2 regions of the Azospirillum terrae genome follow, and region 1 is predicted to be linked to the other one. Evidence: riboswitches for the same ligand, from Rfam matches in the RefSeq annotation. Region 1 holds a riboswitch; the other holds the start of a gene.
The links. A riboswitch is a leader RNA that binds a small molecule or an ion and turns the genes downstream of it on or off. The one in region 1 is predicted to bind thiamine pyrophosphate.
Positions count from the first base shown of each region.

Region 2: it holds a riboswitch for thiamine pyrophosphate, as region 1 does, so the genes downstream of both, ACSVDD_RS17555 (ABC transporter substrate-binding protein) here and thiO (glycine oxidase ThiO) in region 1, are expected to answer to the same signal.

Region 1 covers NZ_JBPXMR010000008.1:18,324-22,529, forward strand. The annotation lists gene ACSVDD_RS19870 (PaaI family thioesterase) at 1-406, opposite strand, end outside; gene ACSVDD_RS19875 (thiazole synthase) at 456-1,232, opposite strand; gene thiS (sulfur carrier protein ThiS) at 1,247-1,465, opposite strand; gene thiO (glycine oxidase ThiO) at 1,462-2,640, opposite strand; TPP riboswitch at 2,632-2,728, opposite strand; gene mgtE (magnesium transporter) at 2,768-4,195, opposite strand.
Region 2 covers NZ_JBPXMR010000006.1:189,720-193,925, reverse strand. The annotation lists gene deoA (thymidine phosphorylase) at 1-651, shown strand, start outside; gene ACSVDD_RS17560 (DMT family transporter) at 659-1,525, shown strand; TPP riboswitch at 1,555-1,654, shown strand; gene ACSVDD_RS17555 (ABC transporter substrate-binding protein) at 1,696-2,811, shown strand; gene ACSVDD_RS17550 (branched-chain amino acid ABC transporter permease) at 2,808-3,692, shown strand; gene ACSVDD_RS17545 (branched-chain amino acid ABC transporter ATP-binding protein/permease) at 3,685-4,206, shown strand, end outside.

The DNA.
Region 1 (4,206 bases):
TCAGCGCGCAGTCCACCTCGCGCCCGCCGTCGAGCATCGACACCTCGATGGTGGTGATGGTCAGCGTGCGGCCGGACTTCACGACACGCGCGCGGGCGATCATCTCGTCACCCTTGGCCGGGGCCATCAGGTTGATCTTGAACTCGACGGCCAGCACCTCCGACTTCGGCGGCATCAGCGTGTAGGCCGCCCAGCCTCCGGCGTTGTCGGCCAGCATCGCCACGATGCCCGCCTGGAAAAAGCCGTGCTGCTGCGTCAGCTCCGCGCGGAACGGCAGGCGCATCTCGCACAAGCCGGGCTCCAGCGTGGCGATGGAGATGCCCAGCGTCTTGGCGATGGGCTGCTTCTCGAACGCCGCCAGACAGCGGGCCTTCCAATCGGGGTCGCGGGGCTTGAAGTCGGTCACGTCAGGGCGCTCGCAGTTGCAAAATGAGATGCCCTAAACTGGCGCGAACTCACGATCCGATCAAGCCGAGTTGCGGGCTGGACGCTTCGGCGCCGAAACGTTTGGGAATCCGCTCGGCAGCCCGCGCGTTCCAGCCGGCGGCCACCGCGTCGCGCATCGCCGCCGCCATGCGCACGGGATCACGCGCCTTGGACACCGCGGTGTTGAGCAGCACCGCCGCACAGCCCAACTCCATGGCGAGCGCCGCGTCGGACGCCGTGCCGATGCCGGCGTCGAGCACGACGGGCACAGAACTGCGGGCGCAGATCACCTCGATGGCGTGCGGGTTGCGGATGCCCAGGCCGGAGCCGATCGGCGCCCCCAGCGGCATCACCGCCGCGGCACCCGCGTCGGCCAGCTTGCGGCAGGTCACCGGATCGTCGGTGCAGTAGGGCAACACGGTGAAGCCGTCCGCCACCAGTTCCGCCGTCGCCTTCAGCAACTCCTCGGAATCGGGGTAGAGCAGTTCGCGGTCGCCGATGACCTCCAGCTTGACCCAGTCCAGGCCCAGCGCCTCGCGGGCGAGTTGGGCGGTCAGCACCGCGTCCTTGGCGGTCAGGCAGCCGGCGGTGTTGGGCAGCAGCGTCACCCGGCCGCCCAGCACGTCGATCAGGCTCTCGCCATAGCCGTCCAGGCTGATCCGGCGGATGGCGGCGGTCGCCACCTCGGTGCCGCCGGCCGCCAGCGCGTCCAGCATGGCCTTCTGGTTGGGGTAGCCGCCGGTGCCCATAAACAGCCGCGAGCGGAAGCTGCGCCCGCCGATGGTGAGCGTGTCGTTCGTCGTCATATTAGGTCTCCCGCTCAGCCGCCCTGGAAGGGACGGACGATTTCCAGCGCGTCGCCGGGCTTCAGCGACGTTTTGGCCCACTGCGCCCGGCGCACCACCGCGCCGTTCAGCGCCACCGCGACGGCTGGAGCGTCCAGCCCGATGCCGCGCGCCAGCAGCAACTCGGCGACGGAGGCCGCTCCCAGCGGCTCCGCCTGCCCGTTCACCCGGATCATGGAGGGGATCACCGTCATGCGGCCTCCGTGAAACGGCCGAGGCCGAAGCCGGCGATGACCGGCTCGGTCTCGCCGGTGAGGATCAGGCGGGAAATCGCGTCGGCGGTCACCGGCACCAGCAGGATGCCGTTGCGGTGGTGGCCGGTGGCATAGACCAGCCCTTCAACCTCACCGAAACCAAGGATCGGCGCGTCGTCGCGGCTGCCGGGACGGAAGCCGGTCCACATCTCGTCGATGGGCAGTTCGGCGACGCCGGGGATCGCCCGCCACGCGCCCTCCAGCAGCGACAAGACCCCGCCGGCCGTCAGGTCGGTGTCGAAGCCGCGCTCCTCGCTGGTGGCGCCGACCAGCAGCCGGCCGTCCAAGCGTGGAACCATATAGCCGCTGGGCGTCCACACGACGTGGCGCAGCAGCGGTTCGGCCGAGTCCATGCGCAGCGCCAGCATCTGCCCCTTGATCGGCCGCACCGGCGGACGGGCCGCGGCGGGCAGCCCGTCGATGCCGCGCGACCACGGGCCGGCGGCCAGAACCACCACGTCGGCGGCGTGCAGCGCGTCGCCGACCCAGACGCCGGTCGCCCGGCCGCCGCGCAGCTCGACGCGGGACACCCCGGCGTTCTCGTGCACCTGGCCGCCGGCCGCCAACACGGCGGTGTGCAGAGCGGTCGCCAGCTTGCGGTTGTCGACCTGATGGTCCTCGCGGCTGTACAGCGCCCCGGCGATGCCCGGTTGCAGGTAGGGCTCGCGCTTGCGGGTCTCGGCACCGCTAAGCAGTTCGATGGGCAGACCCAGGCCGGTCTGGAACTCGTGGAGGAAGCGCAGGCGCGCCATGTCGTCGGCGGTGTGGCCGATGACCAGCGTGCCCTCGGTGCGCAGCTCCACGGACAGGCCGGTGGCCGCCTCCAGGTCGCGGGCGAAAGCGGGCCAGCGCGTCTGGCTGTCGCGGTTGAGGGGGAGCATCCACTCTTCCCCCGGCTCGGTCTCGATGCAGGCGGCGAGCATGCCGCCTGCGGCATGGCTGGCGCCGCGGCCGGCCTCGCCCTGGTCGAAAACATCCACGCGGGCGCCGGCCGAGGCCAGCCTCCAGGCGATGCCCAGGCCGATGACTCCGGCGCCGATCACGGCGACGGACAGGGATTTGGATGCGGATGAATGGACTACGGTTGGATGGACTGCGGGCGCAGAATCGCTCATGCGCGGCTCCCTTCGCTGGCATTACCCAGACAGGTTCGATGGGTTTGATCTCAGCCGCGCACCACGCGCAGCACCCCATGCCGAGGCCCGCATGGTGGCGGGCCGACGCAACCAAAGCAAGAACTTTTTACAACAAAAAGACCGTCGCCAACGCAAGGAACGCGAAGAACCCAACCACGTCGGTGACCGTGGTGAGGAACACCGTGCTGGACACCGCCGGATCGACGCCCAGTTTCTCAAGGCCCAGCGGGATCAGCACGCCGAACAGGCCGGCGACGAACAGGTTGATGATCATGGCGCAGGCAATGACGACGCCGATGGTCGGCTCGAACCACACCCAGGCGATGGCACCGACCAGCACGGCGAAGACGATGCCGTTGATGAGAGCCACCAGAAGTTCCTTGCCGAAGACGCGCCAGACGTTGGAGGCCGACAGCTCGCGCGTCGCCAACGCGCGCACCACGACGGTCAGCGTCTGCGTGCCGGCGTTGCCGCCCATGGAGGCGACGATTGGCATCAGCACGGCCAGCGCCACGAGCTTCTCGATGGTCGCCTCGAACAGCGAGATGACGCCGGACGCGGCGAATGCCGTGCCGAGGTTCACCAGCAGCCACCAAACCCGCGACTTGGAGATCTCGCGCACCGGGCTGTAGACGCCGGTGTCGCCGGCACCGCCGAGCTTCAGGATGTCGTCCTCGGCCTCCTCGTCGATGATGTGCACCACGTCGTCCACCGTGATGACGCCGCGCAGCCGCCCAGTCGGATCGACGACAGGGGCCGACACCAGGGCGTACTGGCGGAACAGGTTCGCCACCTCCTCCTGGTCCATGGTGACGGGGATGGTGTGGCAGTCCTCGCTGGCGAGGTCGGCGATGCGCACCGAGCGCTTCTGCCGCATCACCCGCGACAGCGGCACTGAGCCCACCACCCGGTGCAGCGGGTCCACCACGAAGATGTCGTAGAAATCCTCCGGCAAATCGTCGCCGGACGCCCGCAGGAAGTCCAGCGCCTTGCCCACCGTCCAGAACTGCGGCACCGCGACCAGGTCGCGCTGCATCATGCGGCCGGCGGTGTACTCCTCGAAAGTCAGGTTTTCCTGAACGAGGGCACGGTCCTCGGCGGGGAGGTTGTCGAGGATCTCCCGCCGGGTCTCCTCGTCCATGTCCTCGATGAGGTCGACGGCGTCGTCGGTGTCCAGCTCGGCCACCGCAGCGGCCAGCTCCTTTGGCTCGAAGAGGTCGATGACCTCCTCGCGCAAATCTTCGTTGAGGTGCGACAGCACCTCGCCGTCGAAGTTCGGGCGCAGGACGTCGATGAGGGCTTCGCGCTCGTCCGGGCCGATCTGCTCGATCAGGTCGGCGACGTCGGCGGCGTGCAGTTCCTCGACCTGGGCGCGCGCCTCGTCACGCCGGGAGTCGCGCAGCAGGTCGCGGATCTCCTGCACGAAGTCGGGATCGACGCCGTAGGCGCGCTCCTCCTCGTCCTCGCGGAACTGGTTGGGGCGCGGGTCCTCTGGCGGCGGCAGGTGCGGGTCACGGTTCTCGGCCACGTCCATCGTCCGCTCCC
Region 2 (4,206 bases), on a different contig from region 1:
AGCATCGTCACCGTGGCGACCGGCGCCGAGTTGGTGGCCCGCGCGCTGCTGACCGACATGAACCAGGTGCTCGGCCGCACCGCCGGCAACGCGCTGGAGGTGCGCGAATCGCTGGCCTTCCTGCGCGGCGAGCCCACCGACCCGCGGCTCTATGACGTGACGGCGGAGCTGACGGCGGAGCTGCTGGTCGTGGGCGAGCTGGCGACGGACGTGGCCGATGGCCGCCGCCGTTTTGACGCGGCGATCCGCAGCGGTGCCGCCGCCGAGCGCTTCGCCCGCATGGTGCGGACGCTGGGCGGCCCCGCCGATCTGCTGGAGGCGCCGGACAAGCACCTCGCGTCCGCCCCCGTGCGGCTGGCGGTGCACGCGCCGCGCTCCGGCGTGGTGGCGGCCATCGACACGCGCGCGGTCGGCATCGCCGTGGTGGCGCTCGGCGGCGGGCGCGCCAAGGTGACCGATCTGGTGGACCCGGCGGTCGGCCTGGACGCCGTCGCCGGCCTCGGCGAGGTGGTGGATTCGCAGCGCCCGCTGGCCGTCGTGCACGCCCGCAGCACCGCCGACGCGGAGCGCGCCGCCGCCGCGCTGCTGGAGGCTTTCACCATCGCCGACACCGCCCCGGAGCCCGGCCCGCTGGTGGCCATGAGGATCTGACGACGGTATGAACTTCAACCTCCGCGGTATCGCACTCATCGTCACCGCGTTCGCGTTGTTCTCCGTCGTTGACAGCCTGATGAAGCATCTCACCGGCACCTACCCGCTGGTGCAGGCGATGTTCTTCAACGCGTGCTTCTCGCTGATCCCCATCGCCGGCTTCGCGCTGGCGCGCGGCGGGCCGCGGATGCTGGCGACGCGGCGGCCGAGCCTCCAGCTCGTGCGCGGGCTGACCGGCTCCGCCGCCGGACTGGGGGCGTTCTTCGCCTTCCAGCGCATGCCCTTGGCCGACGTCTACGCCATCCTGTTCTCCTCGCCCCTCATCATCACCGCGTTGTCCGGGCCGCTGCTGGGCGAGCGGGTCGGGTCGCGGCGCTGGGCGGCGGTGCTGCTCGGCTTCACCGGCGTGCTGGTCATGCTGCGCCCCACGCAAGCGGTGGTGAACGTCGGCGCGCTGGGCGCCCTGGTCAGCGCGGTGTGCTTCGCGCTGTCGGCGCTGATCGTCCGCCGGCTGGGCACCGCGGAGACCGCACCCTCCTGGCCGTTCTACGGCAACCTGCTCACCGCGACGATGCTGGCGCCCTGGCAGCCCACCGTCTGGGTGACGCCCCGGCTCGCCGACCTGCCGCTGATGGCGGCGACCGGGCTGATCGGCGGCACGGCGCTGCTCTGCCTGCTCTCGGCCTTCCGCATGGCGCCGGGGGCGGTGGTGGCGCCGTTCCAGTACACGCAGATGCTCTGGGGCGTGCTGTACGGCGCGGTCATCTTCGGCGACGCGCCGGACCCGTCGCTGGCGCTCGGCGCCGGTATCGTCATCGCCAGCGGCCTGTACGTGCTGCGCGCCGAGACCCGCGCCAGAAAGAGGCAAGCTTGACAAGGCGGTCGGGCTTGCCGATTCTCGCGCTCGTACGGCTGGGGTGCCTGTCCGTCGGGACAGGCTGAGAAACTACCCATCGAACCTGATCTGGGTCATGCCAGCGAAGGGAGCCGACCGTCCGAGGCCCGCCCTCGTACGGCGTTTCCCCGCCGGCGAGGAGGACATCCATGCGGCGGTTTGCGATTCCCATCCTGTCGATTCTGCTGGCGCCCCCCGCGCTCGCCGATTCCCTGAACGTGCCGGTGCTGGTCCCCCTGACCGGTTTCCTGTCGCTGGAGGGCACCAGCCAGCGCAACGGCGCGCTGCTGGCGCTCAAGGAGGCCCCCGCCGGCCTGCCCGTGACGTCCGAGGTGGTCGACACCGGCACCTCCCCCGAAGCCGCGGTGACCGCGCTGGAGCGCGCCGCCGGCAAGCCGGTGACGGCGGTGGTGGCCTCCATGCTCGGCACGCAGATGCTGGCGATGCTGCCGCTGGCGAAGGATTACAAGCTGCCGCTGGTCACCGTGTCGGGCACCGCGGCGATCACCGAGCAGGGCAACCCCTGGGTCTTCCGCTTCTTCCCCGGCGACGCCGTGACCAAGGCGGCGCACGCCCGCTATGTGGTGGAGGAACTGGGCAAGAAGCGCCCCGCGGTGATCTACCAGACCACGGCCTACGGTCAGGGCGGCAAGGCGCATCTGCTGGAGCGCTTCAAGGCGCTGGGCGCCACCCCGGTGTTCGAGGAGGGGGTGGACACCTCGGCCAAGGACCTGCTGCCGGTGATCGCCAAGGCGCTGGCCGCCAACCCCGACGTGCTGGTGCTGCACCTGCACTCCGCGCCCACCGCGCTGTTCATCCGCCAGGCGGCGGCGCACGGCGTGACCATCCCCATCGTCGCCGGCTCCGCCATGCACCAGCCGAGCACCGCGGCGCTGCTGGAGCCCGCCGAGCTGAAAGGCGTGTGCGCCGAAACCGCGGCTTCGCCGGTGTCCGGCGGTTCTCCCGAAGTGGAGGCGTTCACCGCCGCCTACCGCCGCGCCTTCAACGCCGAGCCGGACGCCTTCGCGCTCGGCCAGTACGACGGCGTCAAGATGGTGCTGGACGCGGCGGCCAAAGGCGCGCGGACGCCGGAGCAGGTGCGCGACGCGCTGTCCAAGGGCGCGTACAAGGGCCTCGCCATGACGTACGCCTCGGACGGCAAGGGCAACATGGCGCACTCCGCGGTCATCGTCTGCTACGACGGCGCGTCGCGTGTGCCGAAGCTCGTCAAGCGCTACGACAACGTGACGGGCGTGGTGAAGTGACGGTCCTGCAACTCCTCGTCAACGGCGTGGCGCTCGGCGCCGCCTACGCGCTGGTGGCGTTGGGGTTCGTGCTGGTGCTGAACGCCACGGGGGCGGTCAACTTCGCGCACGGCGATCTGGTCATGGCCGGCGGCATGCTGGCCGTGGCGCTGGCCCCGCATCTCGCCTCCCTTTGGCCGGCGCCGGGCTTGGCGCTGCTGCCGCTGGTGCTGGTGCTGATGGCCGCCCTGGGCCTCCTGGTGTCGCTGCTCGCCTATCTGCCGCTGCGCGGCCGGCCGCCGGTGTCGGTGTTCATCAGCACCATCGCGGTCGGCATCATCCTGCAAAACGGCGCCAACGCGCTGTTCGGCGGCGAGCCGCGCGCCGCCCCGCCGCTGCTGTCGGGCGGCACGGTCGCTCTCGGTGGGTTGGTGGTGTCCGTGCAGTCGCTCGCCATCGTCGCCGTCGCGGCGCTGCTCATCGGCGCCCAGCAGTGGGTGTTCGCCCGCACGCAGTTCGGCCGCCGCCTGCGCGCCACGGCACAAGACCCGGAGATGGCGCGCGCCTGTGGCATCCCCGTCACCGCCATGATCCTGGCGACCTTCGCGCTGGGCACGGCGTACGCCGGGGCGGCGGGGCTGCTGCTTGCCAACCAGTTCTTCGTGACGCCCAGTGCCGGCGGCGACCTGATCCTCAAGGCGTACATCGCCGTGACCATCGGCGGCTGGGGCTCGGTGCCCGGCGCGGTGGTGGGGGCGCTGCTGATCGCGCTGTTCGAGGTCGGCGTGTCGTCCGTGCTGTCCTACCCGGTGGCGCTGGGAGCGCTGTACGCGACGCTGCTGCTCATCCTGGTCGCCCGCCCGCAGGGCCTGTTCGGCGAGGCGGCCCGGCGCCGTGCGTAACGCGCTGGCACTCGCCGCCCTGGCGCTGCTGGTGTACGCGTTGCTGTACGCCTCCCCTTATGGCCTGCGCGTGCTGACCGTGGCGGGGGTGTACGCGTTGGCGGCGATCGGCTTCCAGGTGGTGTTCGGGCTGTCCGGCGCCCTGTCGCTGGCGCACGGCGCCTTCTTCGGGGTGGGGGCGTACGCCACGGGCATTCTCGGCAGCCAGTTGGGCTGGAGCTTCCCGGCGACGTTCCCGGTGTCACTGGCGCTGCCGGTGCTGCTGGCGCTGCTGGTCGGGCTGCCGGTGCTGCGGCTGGAATCGCACTACTTTGCGTTGGCGACGCTGGGCATCGCTCAGGTGGTCCTGCTGCTGGCGATCAACGCGCCGGACATCACCGGCGGAGCGAACGGCTTGCCCGGCGTACCGGGCGTCGCGGCGTTCGGCATGGACGTGCCGCGCGGCCTGCCGCTGGCCGCCGTGGTGTGGGGTTTCGTGACCCTGGGCGGACTGCTGGCGTGGCGGCTGGCGCGC